DNA from 4 places in the Endozoicomonas montiporae CL-33 genome. Region 4 is predicted to be linked to each of the others. Evidence: predicted binding sites of a transcription regulator. Region 4 holds the regulator's gene; each other region holds the start of a gene.
What was found. The regulator sigma-54, encoded in region 4, starts transcription at its own class of promoters, with help from an activator protein. The targets are predictions, from matches to a motif close to TGGCACNNNNNTTGCTNT.
Positions count from the first base shown of each region.

Region 1: a site for sigma-54 is predicted at 1,512-1,529, ahead of glnK (P-II family nitrogen regulator). Genes of this name have one in related genera too.
Region 2: a site for sigma-54 is predicted at 1,455-1,472, ahead of glnL (nitrogen regulation protein NR(II)). Genes of this name have one in related genera too.
Region 3: a site for sigma-54 is predicted at 1,051-1,068, ahead of EZMO1_RS17680 (CmpA/NrtA family ABC transporter substrate-binding protein). Genes of this name have one in related genera too.

Region 1 covers NZ_CP013251.1:4,931,947-4,936,652, forward strand. The annotation lists gene EZMO1_RS22735 (ammonium transporter) at 1-819, opposite strand, end outside; gene glnK (P-II family nitrogen regulator) at 1,007-1,345, opposite strand; gene EZMO1_RS22745 (accessory factor UbiK family protein) at 1,683-2,021, shown strand; gene EZMO1_RS22750 (YifB family Mg chelatase-like AAA ATPase) at 2,145-3,665, shown strand; gene rpoH (RNA polymerase sigma factor RpoH) at 3,717-4,571, opposite strand.
Region 2 covers NZ_CP013251.1:5,003,371-5,008,076, forward strand. The annotation lists gene glnA (glutamate--ammonia ligase) at 1-615, shown strand, start outside; gene EZMO1_RS23070 (DUF4124 domain-containing protein) at 711-1,247, shown strand; gene glnL (nitrogen regulation protein NR(II)) at 1,567-2,613, shown strand; gene glnG (nitrogen regulation protein NR(I)) at 2,647-4,101, shown strand; gene EZMO1_RS23085 (hypothetical protein) at 4,324-4,572, shown strand.
Region 3 covers NZ_CP013251.1:3,859,830-3,864,535, forward strand. The annotation lists gene EZMO1_RS17675 (hypothetical protein) at 23-880, opposite strand; gene EZMO1_RS17680 (CmpA/NrtA family ABC transporter substrate-binding protein) at 1,149-2,477, shown strand; gene EZMO1_RS17685 (ABC transporter permease) at 2,567-3,562, shown strand; gene EZMO1_RS17690 (ABC transporter ATP-binding protein) at 3,580-4,425, shown strand; gene eno (phosphopyruvate hydratase) at 4,547-4,706, opposite strand, start outside.
Region 4 covers NZ_CP013251.1:4,567,918-4,572,623, forward strand. The annotation lists gene EZMO1_RS20945 (KdsC family phosphatase) at 1-252, shown strand, start outside; gene lptC (LPS export ABC transporter periplasmic protein LptC) at 319-906, shown strand; gene lptA (lipopolysaccharide transport periplasmic protein LptA) at 887-1,597, shown strand; gene lptB (LPS export ABC transporter ATP-binding protein) at 1,602-2,327, shown strand; gene EZMO1_RS20970 (RNA polymerase factor sigma-54) at 2,651-4,132, shown strand; gene hpf (ribosome hibernation-promoting factor, HPF/YfiA family) at 4,326-4,631, shown strand.

The DNA of each region.
Region 1 (4,706 bases), 360 kb from region 4:
TACCAGACCGGCCAGAGCACCATTCAGAGCCATGGTCAGATCGGCTTTACCAAACAGCAGTCGTGCAACAATCAGCGCAGCAATCACACCACCAGCAGCGCCGGCATTGGTGTTCACAAAAATCTGAGCGACAGCGTTAGCGTTTTCAACATCAGAAATCTTCAGCTGGGAACCACCGTTAAAGCCGAACCAGCCCAGCCAGAGGATAAAGGTTCCCAAAGTCGCCAGCGGCAGGTTAGCGCCCGGCATCGGGTTGATGGAACCATCCTTACCATACTTGCCTTTACGGGCACCCAGCAGCAGAACACCCGCCAGAGCCGCAGCAGCACCCGCCATATGCACCACACCGGAACCTGCGAAGTCCTGGAAACCAGCTTCATTCAGGAAACCGCCGCCCCACTTCCAGAAGCCCTGAACCGGATAGATAAAGCCAGTCATAAACACGGCAAACAGCAGGAACGACCAGAGCTTCATTCGTTCAGCCACTGCACCAGAGACAATGGACATGGCAGTCGCGACAAAGACCACCTGGAAGAAGAAATCTGAACGCAATGAATAGTAAGGCGCATCATCGCCACCGGCGGTAACGGCTTCAACCGAATTTTCACCGCCAATCAAGGTGCCCAGAACCGGCAGGATGCCACCTTCATTGGTGCCCGGATACATGATTGCGTAGCCACACAGTAGATACATGGTGCAGGCAATGGCAAACAGGGCAATGTTTTTGGTCAGTATCTCAACGGTGTTTTTCGAACGTACCAGACCGGCTTCAAGCATAGCAAAACCCGCTGCCATCCACATGACCAGCGCGCCCGACATAAGAAAATAAAATGTGTCGAGTGCATACGACACCTGAGCAAGATTTTCCACGAGTCCCCTCCCCGAAGGAATTCACACTATTATTCTTTTGCTGTAAACGTATTTTTCAGGTGAAAAACAACGACCGTTACAGACTGATTTATTGTTATTGGTTAGCAGATAATGATTAGCAGTCTGCTGACGTTAATCAGATAGCGTCTTCACCGGTTTCGCCGGTACGAATTCGAATCGCTTGCTCCAGCGTGGTGACAAAAATTTTGCCGTCACCAATCTTGCCGGTATTTGCCGCTTTGGAAATGGACTCAATCACCTGGTCCAGCAGGTCATCGGAAATACCCACTTCAATTTTTACCTTGGGCAGAAAGTCCACAACGTATTCGGCTCCACGGTACAGCTCGGTGTGACCTTTCTGACGACCAAAGCCTTTTACTTCAGTGACGGTGATACCCTGCACGCCAATGTCTGACAATGCTTCACGAACATCGTCGAGTTTGAAGGGCTTTATAATGGCTGATACCAACTTCATGCATCTCTCCCGGGTTTTGTTAGCTCTTGGGCAAAAGTAAATAGCTAGCCGAACTAGCTGAAATGTTGAGGAGGGAGCTTAAGTCTACGACTTCCGCCATGGGCGGTTAAGCCCTGCCTCATGATTTTTCTCAGCGATTTCACGACCTGCTGAACCTGATGTTGATAAAGCAGATGCCGTGCCAACTTTTTACCTATGCTGTCAGGGCAAACTGACTGCTAATTTCCGGTGCATGATCAATGATTGCACTCTTTGCGTGCATTGTTTTTTTGCAGGCTTTTGAAGAATGCACCAATAATGTGCAAGAAGAAAAATATCCTCATCACTGCCCTGTGATATGATCCAAACCAATAACAACAGCCATGTACAGCATGTGGCAGTCACCCTTATTCACAGAAAGCCGTCAGGAACCACCATGATCGACAAGGCCGCCATCATCAATAACATCGCCAGCAAGGCAGGTCAGATTCTCAGTGCGGAAAAAAGCAAAACCGCTGAAGATATCGAGCACAATATTAAAGCGCTGGTCAGCAGCACCATGACCAAGTTTGAACTGGTGTCTCAGGACGAGTTCGATGCCCAGATGGCTGTATTGCGTCACACCCGCGAGCGCCTGGAAACGCTAGAAAAGAAAGTGGCAGAACTTGAAGCTGCCATGTCGGGTACATCCGAATAAAACTACGAATAATGCCGCCCATGCCGGGGCGGCTTGCAAATTAACAGGCACCCTTCTGATTCACTGCTATCCTGTCTTCCCGTCCAGCCCCTAAAACGAACAACAAACAGAGGCAAGCCTTTCGTGTCTAAAATCGCGGTTGTACACACTCGTGCCAGAACCGGGCTGGAAGCACCGGCAGTCACTGTAGAGGTTCACTTGTCAGCCGGGCTGCCTGCACTGAATATTGTTGGTTTGCCGGAAACCGCAGTGCGTGAAAGCAAAGACCGGGTACGCAGCGCACTGATCAACAGTGGTTACGAGTTTCCGACCAGCCGGATTACGGTCAACCTGGCACCAGCCGATTTGCCCAAAGAAGGCGGTCGGTTTGATTTGCCCATTGCCCTTGGCATTCTGGCAGCATCAGGCCAGCTACCAGTGGATTCATTGAATGACTACGAGTTTCTCGGCGAGCTTGCCCTTACTGGAAAACTACGTCCGATTACCGGTGCGTTACCTGCCGCCATTGCAGCCAGACAGGCTTCTCACCGTCTGCTGATTCCTGATGACAGTGCACAAACCGCCAGCCTGTGCCGTGAAGCTGAAGTATTTGGGGCGGAAAATCTGTTACAGGTATGTGCCCACCTGACCGGACAAACCGTGTTAGAACCGGTCATTACACATCTGGACAGTACTGAAACCTTCATTTATCCGGATTTATCTGACGTTAAGGGACAACAGCAAGCAAAGCGGGCACTCGCCACCGCTGCGGCAGGCGGACACCACCTGTTGTTTTTCGGACCACCGGGAACGGGGAAAACCATGCTGGCCAGCCGTTTACCGGGTATTCTGCCAGAACTATCGGACGATGAAGCTCTCGAAGTGTCGGCGATTCATTCTCTATCTCTGCAACAGCAGCCCGTAGGATGGAAGCAGCGTCCGTTCAGGAACCCGCATCATACGTCATCTGCCGTTTCACTGGTGGGAGGCGGTACACACCCACGTCCCGGTGAAATATCGTATGCGCATCACGGCGTACTGTTTCTTGACGAATTGCCTGAGTTTCAGAGGCTGGCACTGGAAGTGCTACGCGAACCTCTGGAAACCGGAGAAGTGCTTATTGCCCGCGCCAAAGGGCAGGCAACCTTTCCTGCAGCGTTTCAGCTAGTCACTGCCATGAATCCCTGTCCCTGTGGTTATCTGGGTGATTCTCGCCGAAGTTGCGAGTGCTCTCCCGAACAGGTCAGACGTTATCAGCGCAAAATTTCCGGCCCACTTCTGAATCGTATTGATTTGCAAATTGAAGTGGCCTCACAAAATGCAGCGACATTGTTTCAACAGACAAACTCTGACAACGAATATTCCAGTGAATCCATTCGCAATCTGGTAGTTAAAGCCAGAGCACGACAATTCAAACGACAGGGAAAGACCAATGCGCGTCTGTCAGCCCATGAAATTAACCAACACTGCAAACTGGATGAAGCACAGCAAACCTTTCTGACCAGTCTCTGTGACAAACTGGGGTATTCGGCCAGAGCCGTACATCGTATTCTCAGGGTAGCTCGTACTCTGGCAGACATTGATGAACAGAAGCAGATTCAGAAAAATCATCTGGCAGAGGCCATTCATTACCGAAAGCTTGATCGGGAACGCCTGCAAAAATAGCCTAAAGTGATCGGCAGTATGTTTTTACCTGTCACTCCCCCAAGGCAAGATTCAGGCTGAAATAGCCAGCTTCACCTTTTTCATTGCATTCTTCTCAAGCTGACGAATACGCTCGGCAGACACACCGTATTTATCTGCCAGCTCATGGAGGGTCGCTTTTTCTTCACTCAACCAGCGTTGCTGGAGAATGTCCTGACTGCGCTCATCCAGCTGTGCCAGTGCGTTACGCAACATATTAACGGATGACTGCGACCAGTCACTGTCTTCCAGCAATGTGGCCGGATCGTGGCTTTTGTCTTCCAGATAATGAGCAGGCGCCTGATAAGCATGATCATCGTCGTCTGTTGCATAGCCATCAAAGGCTGTATCCTGCCCCGCCATACGACCTTCCATTTCCCGCACGACGTTAGGCTCTACCCCCAGATCGTTGGCCACCGACTTGACTTCGTCGCTGGTGAACCAGGAAAGACGCTTTTTGGAGCTGCGCAGGTTGAAGAACAGTTTACGCTGGGCCTTGGTGGTGGCGATTTTGACAATTCGCCAGTTTTTCAGAATATATTCGTGAATTTCCGCTTTAATCCAGTGCACAGCAAAAGACACCAGACGTACACCAACTTCAGGATTAAAACGTTTTACTGCCTTCATCAGACCTACATTGCCTTCCTGAACCAGGTCGGAAATCGGCAGGCCATAACCGGTATAGCTTTTGGCAATATGCACGACAAAACGCAGGTGCGACATAACCAGCTGGCGGGCAGCTTCAAGATCATTTTTATAGTAAAGGCGATCTGCGATAGAACGCTCTTCTTCAGCAGACAACACAGCAATGCTGCTAACGCCCTGCATGTACGCTTCAATATTGCGTCCTGGCACTAACATATCAACTGGTTGAAGACTGGTTCCCATAATTAACTCCAGTGGAGTGCAATACAGGCACTCATCTAATCATTCCGACCTTAATAAAGGCGTCAATGGAAAATATCATTTCCCATTATATCAAAATTTACCATTTCTGAAGCCAGTCACTTTACAGGATTATTG
Region 2 (4,706 bases), 440 kb from region 4:
GGTAGCGGCATGCACGTTCACATGTCTCTGAGCAAAGACGGTGACAACCAGTTTGCTGGCGACGGTTACGCCGGTCTGAGCGAAACGGCACTGTACTACATCGGCGGTGTGATCAAACACGCAAAAGCCATTAACGCTTTTGCCAACGCTTCCACCAATTCTTACAAGCGTCTGATTCCAGGCTTCGAAGCGCCGGTCATGCTGGCTTACTCTGCCCGTAACCGTTCTGCTTCTATCCGTATTCCTTACGTGAACAGCCCTAAGGCTCGTCGTGTAGAAGTTCGCTTCCCTGACCCGACGGCTAACCCATACCTGTGCTTCGCAGCACTGCTGATGGCGGGTCTGGACGGCATCAAGAACAAGATTCACCCTGGCGATGCTGCGGACAAGGATCTGTATGACCTGCCAGCTGAAGAGGCCAAGGAAATCCCTGTTGTGGCTGAAAGCTTCGAAGAAGCTCTGGCGGCTCTGGATTCTGACCGTGAATTCCTGACTGCAGGCGGTGTATTCACCGACGATATGATCGATGCTTACATCGAACTGAAGAAAGAAGAGTGTCTGGCGATCAGCCAGACCACACACCCTGCAGAGTTTGACCTGTATTACTCCGTATAATCCAGACCCTGACATGCCAGTCAGCCTTTTCTGACTGGCATTTTTTTATCAGCGCAGTAAGCTATCTGAATACCCTTATTCACTGGTAGATTCTAATGAAAATAAATACTCTGCCACTGCTTCTGCTATTGATGATTCAACCCTTCAACGCCAGTGGGCAAATCTATAAAACCGTTGATGAACATGGCAATACCGTGTTTACCGACAAGCCGCCAGCTTCACGCCCCAGTGAACCTGTGATACTAAAACCCGCAACAAGCCTGCCTGCACCAGATCGTTCAACGTACAACACCACACCTTCACCCCCAACGCCGGTAGAGCCTGAAATAGCGACTTACAGCGCTTTTTACATTGGCAGCCCAGCTAATAATTCAACGGTTCGGAATAATGGCGACTTCACCATAAAAATATCGATTCGACCCAGTTTGGCCAGAGGACATAAAGTGCGCTTTTTTATTGATGGTAAGCTGGTTTCAGGTCCCCAACGATTACTGAGCCATAACGTCAAAAATATGGATCGGGGAACCCATCAGCTTAAAGCAGAGGTTCTGGATAATTCCGGCAAAGTGATTCAGAAAACTGAAAGTACTGTGCATGTGCAGCGTACCATATTCAGACCTCCCGCTTCCTGAGAGGCCGTCTTAAAAACTGACAGTGACATAAATACTTAATACCATACCCGGCAAATCGACCAGTAATGTAAGCCCTGAAATCACTCTCTTCAGCATCATAAAAAACGCACCATTTCGGTGCATTTTTCATGATGAATCTCTATAATTCTCCTGTCAGGCAACACTGCTGTGCATAGTACACCCATTGCATCCATTGCTATGCAGTTCTGGTTCAATTCTTGCTGTATTCCATCCAGAATGAACAACCACTGCACACTTACTTTTCAGGCATTTAAAACGTGGCATATCAAACAATAAAAACATTATCAGGAATGTTCAGGTGATCGAACAATTTGTACTTGACAACCTCAATACCGCTGTTATCGCACTTGATCAGGACTTACGGATCAGCTACCTCAATCACGCTGCCGAAAACCTGCTGGATATCAGTGAACGACGCAGTCACAGCCAACCCGTTGAAACACTGCTGTCTCAGGCAAGCCTTGAAAAAGATCTGAAGCGGGCACAGTCGCAACAACAGCAGTTCACCCGCCGCAAGGCCAGCATTAATATCAACAACGAACTTGTGACGGTTGATTACACCGTCACCCCTGTTGACTATTCAGGCATCAGTGTTCTGCTGGAAGTACATCCAAGGGATCGGTTACAAAGGATTACCCGGGAAGCCTCTTTGATTGCCAAACAAGAAACCGCCAAAATTCTTGCCCGGGGCATGGCACATGAAGTGAAGAACCCTCTTGGGGGTATTCGAGGTGCTGCACAGTTACTGGAAAGGCAACTTGAAGACAGTGATCAGAAAGAGTTCACCAAAATCATCATCGAAGAAGTTGACCGGCTTCGCGATCTGGTGGATCAAATGCTGGGGCCAATTAAACCCCCCAGCCTTAAAGAGCTGAATATTCACGAAGTCACCGAACGTGTGGTTCAACTGATCGAAGCAGAAACCGGCGGTGCCATCCAGTTTGTTCGGGACTACGACCCCAGTATTCCGGAAATACCTGCCGACCGGGAGCGGCTCATTCAAGCCATTCTGAATCTGGTTCGTAATGCCATGCAGGCTATTCAGCAACACATGCCATTAAGTGACGGACAGATTGTTATTCAAACCCGGGTGATCCGACAGTTCACTATTGCCAACGAACGTTGCCGACTGGTGTGCAATATCAGCATTATCGATAACGGCCCCGGCATTCCCGACGACCTGATCGAAAACATTTTCTACCCGATGATCAGTGGCCGCGCCGAAGGCACGGGGCTGGGGCTGCCTATGGCACAGTCGATTATCAGCCAGCACAAAGGGCTCATTGAGTGTGAAAGCAGACCGGGCCGAACCTGTTTCCATGTTTATATACCCATTGCTCAGTAAGCGGCACAGCCTCTGTGCATAACAGGAGTGTTCATGACTACCGATTCACAAGTCTGGATTATTGATGATGACCGATCGATTCGCTGGGTGCTGGAAAAATCCCTGCAAGGCGAAGGGCTTAATGTAGAGTCTTTTGACTGTGCGGATAAAGCTATAGAGGCACTGGGCACAAACAAACCGGAAGCCATCATCAGCGATGTCCGCATGCCGGGCACCAATGGTCTGGCCTTTCTCAAGCAGGTACAGGAAAGCTATCCCGAGCTGCCCGTTATCATTATGACCGCCCACTCGGATCTGGACAGTGCAGTAGCCTCTTACCAGAGCGGTGCTTTTGAGTACTTACCCAAGCCTTTTGATATTGACGATGCCATTTCCCTGACCAAACGGGCACTGGAACACAGTCGCCAGCAGACGCAGGAAGTCAGTATTGAGCCTGTAGACACGTCCACCGAAATCATTGGTGAAGCTGCCGCCATGCAGGAAGTGTTTCGCGCTATCGGGCGTTTATCCCATTCCAATATCACCGTGCTGATCAACGGTGAATCCGGCACAGGTAAAGAGCTGGTTGCCCGGGCACTGCACAGACACAGCCCAAGAGCGGCCAATCCGTTTATTGCACTGAACATGGCAGCCATACCGAGAGACCTGATTGAATCAGAGCTTTTTGGCCATGAAAAAGGTGCCTTTACCGGAGCCGGAGCCATGCGTAAAGGTCGCTTTGAACAGGCGGGTAACGGCACGCTCTTTTTGGATGAGATTGGCGATATGCCAGCCGATACACAAACCCGGCTGCTCAGGGTTCTGGCCGATGGCGAATTTTACAGAGTGGGTGGTCACACACCTGTAAAAGCCGATGTAAGGATCATTGCGGCTACACATCAGGATCTTGAACGACTGGTTGAAGAAGGTAAGTTTCGGGAAGATTTATTCCACCGTCTAAACGTTATTCGGGTTCATTTGCCCAAGCTCAGTGAACGCTCTGAAGATATTCCAGCGCTGGCACGACACTTTCTTGATCAGGCGGCTAAAGAGTTAAACGTTGAAACCAAAATTCTCACGCCCGAAACCGAAAGCTACTTCGCCCTGCTGCCCTGGCCCGGCAATGTCCGGCAGCTGGAAAATACCTGCCGCTGGCTGACGGTGATGGCTTCAGGCAGAGAAGTGCTGATATCTGATCTACCACCGGAGCTTATGGATAGAAAGCTGCTGGATAATAAACTGTTGGATCAGGACCAACTTCCACAGACGGTACAATCCGACAGCTGGGAGCAGCTGTTGAAGCAATGGGTAGAGAAGGAGCTAGCCATTGGCCACTCAAATATTCTTGAAAAAGCGGTTCCGTCCTTTGAGCGCATTCTGATTGAATCAGCACTGCAGCACACCGGCGGGCGTAAGCGGGATGCCTCTGAACTACTGGGCTGGGGGCGCAATACTCTCACCCGGAAGATAAAAGAGCTGGGGATTGTTGACAAAGCCATTTCTGACTAAAAACCCCGTAGGAAGGAGTCAGGCTTCTGACGCTGGCTCTTTCCACCTATCCTGCTATTGATCCATTTATCCACAGGCTCTTTAGCCTCTGAAACGACGTACTTCCTATCCTGCTGATTTCTATAGAATTTCGATCTATCAACTGAGTACCGACCTGCTGGCAGTCTCTATAATCAAAGTTCAGGGATAAATCAGAAAAGATGTTGATTAAGGAGTACCCTCATGGACGTTAAACGCCAAGTAAAATGGATGTCTGGCGCAGTGCTTTCCATTCTGTTTGCAGTCACAATGCCTGTTCAGGCAGACACTTCCAAGAAAAAAACAATGATCATCGCGGGCCCCATTGGCAAAAGCTCCAGTGCTTCAGCCAGAATTACGCTGGTGATTCCACCCAGACCCGACAAAGCCAAACCATCAGCCTCCCAGAAAAAAGAGTCTGATCAATCCGTTGATAAAAAAACTCAAAAATAGTCTCGAAAACGGAACCCCTGACACCTCTCACGGGTTCCGCGATTCATATAAAAATGCAGCATACCAAATAAGCTGATTTGGTTTTTGTATATACCCATTGGATTTCAAGATGCTACTAGGCGACAAGTGAGTGA
Region 3 (4,706 bases), 710 kb from region 4:
TGATCATTGGATCTCGAAGCTACTATTCTCCATACATCGCCTGATACCTTCCAGCTCCAAAAAAGCAGCGGCTAAAAAAATAAGTGAACCAATAAATGGCTCTCTGCCGCGAGATGTTATTCTGAAGTCGCCCGTCTGAACCATTGATTAACAAAGTGCCTGAAGGGCTACTACCAGATGTTGAACCAGAACACCTTCTAAACCAACTAGCCGATACTCCATACTGCGCCTCCCTGGTAAAACCAGTAGCATAAACGGTGTCATCCACTGGTGTTAAAAATCCAAGAGTTGATTGGCTCCAGACACCGTAACCATCCTGAGTGCTATGTTCCAGTGGGTATATATCAATGGTAATCTGGCGAGCGACATGACTAATCGTCACCGAGCTAACCCCTGAAGGTATATAGTTAATTTGATAATTCCACCATCTATCTATCACACCTGTGACGCCGTTATAGCCAATTTGAGCAAATCTATACCTCGGTAAAAATATTTCATCAAACTCAAAATCATCGGCATCGATCAACTCTCTCAAATGCAGCACAGGCCATCCTGCCAAAGCCAGAAATTCACCATTACTAAGGTGTGTATCAGCCCCTTCAAAGTGAACAATCTCACCAGCGTCATCACCCTGCTCATTACCTTCAATTCTTCTATAGAGAAACCGGTTTGATGACATCTGGTAATTGTCACTCAACCGGCCAACCTCTGAAACTGACAGAGTCGGAGTCGTTTCTGATTTCATTCCCAATACAAAAAGATACTTAGTAAATATTTCATCATTTTTAGTTACAACGACTTTAAAATACTGCATGGCCTTCACTGATTCGCCATACAGTACAACAAAAAGAACAAGCAATGTGCAGTTCAGAGCTTTCATTAATAATGGCATCCTGACTTTTTTGATAAGTAAAACACTTCATCACCAGTTCATTCTAACTGTGCAGTCCCGCACCATAAGCATTCATACGACCACCAGAAACGCACACCTTTAGGGCAACCAGATTCTGTGAACACCGTCAAACAACCAGAATGGGCACTGATCGTTATTGGCACAACTTTTGAATATTCAGGTTCAAACCCACCCTATTGTTCGGAGAAAAACAAAAATGAAGTGGTTAAAAAGGCTGGCTGTCAGCAGCCTGATTATGGCAGGCGTTACTGCCACCTCCACCCATGCCAAAGAACTGGGCTGGCCGGAAAAAGAAGAGCTGACCTTCGGCTTTATCAAGCTCACCGATATGGCGCCCATTGCCATTGCCTATGAAAAAGGCTATTTCGAAGATGAAGGTCTGTACGTCACCATTGAGGCTCAGGCCAACTGGAAAGTCTTGCTTGATGGCGTTATCGATGGCCGGCTGGACGGTGCCCACATGCTGGCCGGACAACCCATTGCTGCCAGCATTGGCTATGGCACCAAAGCCAATATCATTACCCCCTTTTCCATGGATCTGAACGGCAATGGCATTACCGTATCCAACGAGATCTGGAAACAGATGAAGCCTAACATTCCTAAAATGGCAGATGGACGACCACAACATCCTATTAAAGCCGATGCCCTGAAGCCGGTGGTTGAAAAATACAAATCCGAGGGCAAGCCCTTTAACATGGGCATGGTCTTCCCGGTATCCACCCATAATTACGAACTGCGCTACTGGCTGGCAGCCGGTGGTATCAATCCCGGTTTCTATGCGCCTCATAAAGGCGACACTTCTGGTCAGATTGATGCCGATGCCCTGTTATCAGTGACCCCGCCACCGCAAATGCCTGCCACTATGGAAGCTGGCACCATCTACGGCTACTGCGTCGGCGAGCCATGGAATCAACAGGCGGTTTTTAAGAACATTGGCGTACCCGTCGTCACTGACTACGAAATCTGGAAAGACAACCCGGAAAAAGTCTTTGGCATCACCGAAGCCTTTGCCGAAAAGTATCCCAATACGACTATCCGTCTTACCCGTGCTCTGATTCGGGCTGCCCAATGGCTGGATGAAAACAACAATGCCAACCGCCCGGAAGCAGTAAAGATTCTTTCCCAGTCAAACTATGTGGGTGCCGACTATGAAGTCATTGCCAACAGCATGACCGGCACCTTTGAGTACGAAAAAGGCGACAAACGTCCGGTACCCGATTTCAATGTTTTCTTTCGCTATAACGCCACCTACCCCTACTACTCGGATGCCATCTGGTACCTGACCCAGATGCGCCGCTGGGGACAGATTTCAGAGGACAAGAGCGACGAGTGGTATTTTGAAACGGCGAAGAAAGTGTATCGCCCGGATATCTACGAAGCCGCAGCCAAATCACTGGTAGCAGACAAACTGGCAACGGCTCAGGATTTCCCGAACTTTGCCACTGAAGACGGTTTCCGCTCGCCCCAGACCCACTTTATTGATGGCATTGTTTACAGCGGCCTGAAGCCCAACGAGTACATCAATAAGTTTTCTATTGGCCTGAAGCAGGGTGAAACCCTTTAAAACATCCAACGGAAATGCAGGGAGCAGTCGCATTTCCATCAACCACCAGCCATGAGCGGAAACGCTATTCAATAAGGAGTCTGATCACAATGGCATCAACCACACCGGTGGCAGGTACACCCGACAGGTCAGCCATTTCGCTGTCCCTGTTACGCAGTAAACTCTTGCCTGCTCTCAAACCAGTCATTGCCCCGGTTATCGGTGTGCTGGGTTTTCTACTGCTCTGGACCATTGCCTCACAAAACATTAATACGTCGCTGGGTCAGTTTCCCAATGCAGGCAACGTGTTTGAGCAATTTAGTGCACTTTATCAGGAGCACGCTCAGGAGAGAGAAAAAGAAGAGGCTTTTTATGAGCGACAGGAAAAGCGTAATGCCGGTCGTGTTGCCAAAGACCCGTCTTATGTACCCAAAATTCGTGCCTACACCGGCAAGGAAACCTTTTTTGACCAGATCGGCACCAGTCTGATCACGGTGATGAGCGGATTTTTGCTGGCAGCCATCACTGCCATCCCCCTCGGCATCGCCGTCGGACTCAGCAAAACACTGAATGCAGCCGTTAATCCTATCATCCAGATTTTTAAGCCGGTCTCGCCGCTGGCCTGGCTGCCTCTGGTGACCATGGTCGTCAGTGCGTTGTACGCAACACCCGACCCGATGATTCCCAAGGCGTTCCTGAATTCCATGATCACTGTCACACTCTGCTGCCTGTGGCCCATGGTGATTAATACGGCCGTGGGTGTCGCATCCATTGATAATGATTTAAACAATGTCAGCAAAGTGCTGCGTCTTCCTGCACTGAAGCACGTTCAGAAAATCGTTCTGCCCGCTTCTGTACCCATGATTTTCACCGGTATGCGCCTGTCTCTCGGCGTTGCCTGGATGGTACTGATTGCTGCCGAAATGCTGGCACAGAACCCGGGGCTCGGAAAGTTTGTCTGGGATGAGTTCCAGAATGGCAGTTCACAATCCCTGAGCCGGATCATGGCGGCTGTTTTTGTCATTGGTTTTATTGGCTTTCTGCTCGACCGCTCCATGTTACAGCTGCAAAAGCTGGTTTCCTGGGACAAAAAATCACTGGCATGACTTAAAGGACTAACACCATGACTCCTATTCTCGACATCAGTCAGATCGATATGGAATTCCCTACACCCAAGGGGCCGTTTACGGCTTTGAAGGAGGTGGATCTGAAGATTAACAAAGGCGAGTTTGTCTCTCTTATCGGGCACTCGGGCTGTGGCAAATCGACAGTTCTCAATATTGTTGCCGGCTTGTATCAGGCAACCCGGGGAGGCGTCATTGTTAATGGCAAAGAGGTATTTGAACCAGGACCAGACCGCGCTGTCGTCTTCCAGAACCACTCTCTGCTTCCCTGGCTGAGTGCTTATGAAAACGTAGAGCTGGCTGTTGACCAGGTCTTTGGCAAGAAGAAATCCCGCCGGGAAAAACGGGACTGGATCGAACACAACCTGCAGCTGGTGCATATGGAACACGCCATGCACAAACGACCCGGAGAAATATCCGGTGGTATGAAACAGCGTGTTGGTATTGCACGGGCACTCGCCATGCAGCCGGATATTCTATTGATGGATGAACCCTTTGGTGCGCTGGATGCTCTTACTCGTGCCCATATGCAGGACTCATTAATGGAGATTCAGAACGAACTGAACAACACTGTGATTATGATTACTCACGATGTTGATGAAGCCGTCCTGCTGTCAGACCGTATCGTCATGATGACTAATGGACCGGCAGCCACCATTGGTGAAATTCTTGATATCAACCTTGAACGACCCAGAAACCGCCTGGAACTGGCCAGCGATCCGGAATACACACGACTGCGTTCGGAAGTTCTGAAATTCCTGTATGAAAAGCAGAGAAAGGTTGAATCCATTACGGTCAAATCCAAACCACTCAGTCCTTTGAGAAAAACGACCGAAGCCGCTTAATAGTTTCTTTTTATGAGACACAGGGAGGGAAACAACACAAGGAAAATCAGCCATTGCATACTCTTGCTGGTGAAAAGCCGCGTCCCCGGCTTTTCACCCTTTTTCCAATCAACGGCCTGTTTTACCACTCTACAGGACGAACAAAAGCCTCCTTACCCGCGTATTCCGCCATATCCCCCAGCTCTTCTTCAATACGCATCAGCTGGTTGTATTTTTCGATCCGCTCACCACGACAAGGGGCTCCGGCTTTTATATGTCCGGCTCCCAGTGCGACGGTCATA
Region 4 (4,706 bases):
CTGAATGAGTTGCTGGAAACCGAACGTTTCAGCATGGACGAAATTGCTTACCTGGGCGACGACCTGCCAGACCTCCCGGTGATCCGTCGGGTGGGTTTTGGCTGCGCCGTCATCAATGCGCATCCGTTTGTTCGTCAACATGCGCAGGCTGTGACCGATAACCATGGAGGTCTGGGTGCGGCAAGAGAGTTCTGCGACTTTATCCTTGAAGCCCAGGGTAAACTGGAACCCATGCTGGCAGAATATCTTTAAATATTAATGCAATCAGAAGCCGGTATTCTGTCACTGGCTTCTTAAGAAACAGGAACCCCCCATCGGATGCCCAAAAATAGCTCTTACAAAAGCTATCTGTTAGTTGCCTGTGTGCTGATGACCATGGTTGGCATTGGCTACTGGTCGTACGACGGCGGTTTGCACGTTACCGGGCAGAAACGCCAGCCTGAAATACAGGAAAATGCCGACTACTATCTGGTTGATGCCACCATCACCCAGTTCAATGATTCGGGAACTCTGGAGTATGAACTGACTTCCCGGGCCATCACTCACTACCCGCACAATGACACCACCCTGCTCAAGACTCCCCATCTGCGCAGTTACAGCAATCCACAAAAGCCAATGGTCGCCGATGCTCTGAACGGCAAGCTGCTGCCGGGAGATCAGGATATTGAACTCTGGGATGAAGTGGTCATGATTCAGACCGACAGTAGTAATGGCAGCCAGGTACGTATGGACACCGATTTTATCACCATATACTCTGGGCAAAGTCTTGCTGTAACAGACCGTCCGGTTCTGATCACTAACGACACAGGTCGTACAAGAGCCATCGGTATGGAAGCATTCTACAAGGACAGTCTGGTTAAACTTAAATCAAGGGTACGAGGATTCCATGAGCCTAAGCAGCCCTGAGCTTAATAACAGCCCTGAGCTTAATAACAGCCCTGAGCTTAATAACAGCCCTGAGCTTAATAACAGCCCTGAGCTTAATAACAGCCCTGAGCTTAATAACAGCCCTGAGCTTGATAACAGCCTTGAGCGTTATAAAAGACTTAAGCAACAACATCCGCTTAAGCAGAGTGTAAAAAGAACCACGCGTTCAATTCTGGGCATTCTTCTGCTACTTCCTGCCATGGCAATGGCACTGCCATCCGACAGGGAAATGCCCATCGAAATTGAATCCGATACTGCAGACATTGATAACAAAAAAGGCGTATCGATCTACCGTGGCGATGTCGTCATGACTCAGGGCAGTACCCGCATCACTGGCGATGTGGTAACGGTTTACACCGAGAATCAGGAAGTGCAAAAAATAGTCGCCGAAGGTTTTAAAAAGCGCGCTTACTACGAAGAAGAGCAACCTGACGCCCAAGGCACACTGCAAGCCTGGGGACACACGATCAACTACAAGGTTCTGGATGAACAGATCCACCTGATCCGACAGGCACAACTGGTCCAGAAAGGCGATTCGTTCAAAGGTGAACGCATCGACTATGACCTGAAGCAGCAAAAAGTGAATGCCAAAGGTCTGGAAAACAAGAAGGGTGAAGGGCGGGTACAAATGGTCATTCAGCCCCGATCCGAGCAACAGGAAAAGAAATAACCTGATGGTTACGCTAAAGGCTGGGCACCTCAGTAAAAGTTACAAAGGCCGACAGGTTGTCAGAGATGTCTCTCTGGAAGTTAACAGCGGTCAGATCGTCGGCCTGCTGGGTCCTAACGGTGCAGGCAAAACAACCTGCTTCTACATGATTGTCGGACTGGTGAAAGCCGACGGTGGCAAAGTCAGCATCAACGACGATGATCTGACTTATCTGCCGATGCATGGCCGGGCAAGAGCCGGTGTGGGGTATCTGCCACAGGAAGCCTCCATATTCCGCAAACTGTCTGTGACCGATAATATTCTCGCCATCCTGCAGACCCGTAAAGATCTGAACAAACAGCAGCGCATCGACAAAATGGAGTCGCTGCTGGACGAGTTCAACATTGGTCATATTCGCGACAGTGCTGGCATGAGCCTTTCCGGTGGAGAACGTCGAAGGGTAGAAATTGCCCGCGCTCTGGCAACAGACCCTGATTTTGTGTTGCTGGACGAGCCCTTTGCCGGTGTTGACCCGATATCGGTCGGAGACATAAAAGCCATCGTCAGGCAGCTGCAGAGCCGGGGCATTGGTGTACTGATTACAGACCATAATGTTCGCGAAACACTGGATATTTGTGAAAAAGCCTACATCGTCAGCGAAGGCGGTATTATCGCTGAGGGCGACAGCCAGACCGTTTTAAGCAACCAGAAGGTTCGTGACGTCTATCTGGGTCACCAGTTTAGTTTGTAACCAGTCACATTTTGGGAAGAGGCCACCTCTTCCCCCGCCTGAGACTTGCCGTTTTTGCTTTTCACACCTGATATTCTGTGATTATAATCCGGTGACACGGAACGCAACTCAAAACGACAATGTGCATAAGTCAGTCGGTGGAGCTTATCCTTGGGAGCCTGTCGGGCAAACCCCTTTCCACCCGGCATAAAAAATGCTCAACGTTTGAAGTAAACAGCCATAAGCTGAGAATACCGCCCTATCTTAGCTATGAGAAGTCGCCATGAAAGTGGTTCATCATGCATCAGCGGTGTTTTTTTAAAGTAAAGGTACACGGTTGCCCTATGAAGCCCTCTCTACAGCTTAAAATGGGTCAGCAGTTGACGATGACACCGCAACTGCAGCAAGCCATTCGCCTGTTACAGCTTTCAACTCTGGATCTGCAACAGGAAATCCAGGAAGTACTGGAATCCAACCCGATGCTGGAAAGCGAAGAGGCCATTCTGGATCAGGAACGCCGTGACCAGGAAGCCAGCAACGCCAACGAAGGTGAACAGCTGGTTGACCTTAACGCCCAGGAGCCACCATCCCCTTCCGAGTCTCAGGAGCCGGAATGGTCCGAAAGCATTCCGAACGATTTGCCCGTAGATTCCGGTTGGGAAGAAGTCTACTCCAGCATGCCGGCCAGCAGTGATGATGAATTTGACCCGCTGACCCGCTCGCGCACCACCGAATCTCTGCAGGAATACCTGCAATGGCAGCTAAACCTGACACCCACCACTGATACCGACCGCCTGCTGGGAGAAACACTGATCGAAGCGATCAACCCCGATGGCTATCTCACAAACTCGCTGGAAGATATTTTCCAGAGCCTGACTTTAAATCCGGCATTAGCTGAGCTTGATTTTGATGAACTCAAAGTCATGCAGCGACGCATTCAGCAATTTGATCCCGTTGGTTGCGGTAGTGAAAACCTGAAAGAGTGTCTGTCCGTTCAACTGGCACAACTGCCTTCCCAAACACCCTTTATTCACGAAGCCCAAAAGCTTATTGACCACTATCTGGAAGCCCTTGGCAGTCGGGATTACAGCCAGATAATGCGTCGCACGCGGATGAAGGAGCACCAGCTCAAGGAAGCCCTCAGCCTGATTCAGAGCCTCAACCCCAAGCCGGGCTCCGAAGTAGACCAGAGCGAACCGGAATACATCACTCCGGATATTTCCGTTCGCAAAGTCAAAGAGCGCTGGGTCGTTGAGCTGAATTCAGAGTCACTGCCACGTCTGCGCATCAACAACAGTTATGCGTCACTGGTTCAGCGGGCCAACAGCAGCCGGGACAACCAGTTCATGAAGAACCAGCTGCAGGAAGCGCGCTGGTTTCTGAAAAACCTGCAAAGCCGCAACGACACGCTGCTCAAAGTAGCGACCAAAATCGTCAATTTTCAGCAAGACTTTCTGGAACAGGGCGACGAGGCCATGAAACCTCTGGTTCTGGCCGATATTGCGGAAGCAGTGGAGATGCATGAATCCACCATATCCAGGGTAACAACCCAGAAGTACATGCATACCCCTCGCGGTGTTTATGAACTGAAGTATTTCTTCTCCAGCCATGTCAGCACCGACAGCGGCGGAGAGTGTTCCTCAACAGCCATCAGGGCACTGATCAAAAAACTGGTTCAGGATGAAAATCCGGGGAAGCCGCTCAGCGATAACAAAATTGCCGGTCTTCTCGGGGAACAGGGCATAAAGGTTGCACGACGAACCATTGCCAAGTATCGGGAATCCATGCACATCCCGCCTTCAAATGAACGCAAGTGCCTAGTGTAAACAATGCCAGATATTTCTCACCGTTTTATCAGGACGCAAACCCTCAAGCCTCTGAGCTTAAGGCAAAAATCCTGTATTTTTTTGCTTCAGAGCAGCAACAATGTCGTGAACGGTGATAGAATCTAAACAGACCAGTTCGAGAATCCCGGGAACTGGCCACTGTCTCCAAACGGGATCAGCAGGAGAGCGTTACATGCAAGTCAACATCAGTGGACATCATGTAGAGGTGACTCAAGCTCTGAAAGACTACGTCACTAAAAAACTCGACCGCCTGGCAGCTCACTTCGATAATATCACCAATGTACAGGTCACCCTGAGCGTAGAAAAACTACTGCATAAGGCCGAAGCCGTCCTGCACATACGTGGAGCTGACATCAATGCGACCGCTGAATCCGATGACATGTACGCGGCTATTGACGATTTGTCAGACAAAGTCGACCGACAGCTGGTAAAACACAAGGAAAAGACGCTCGATCGTATGCAGGGAGCCCGAGGCTGAATCCAGCACCGACTGAAAGCTCAGGCTTTCAGTCGGCCTCTGTCAGCAGAAGGCTCTTTTTACGTACTCGCACTC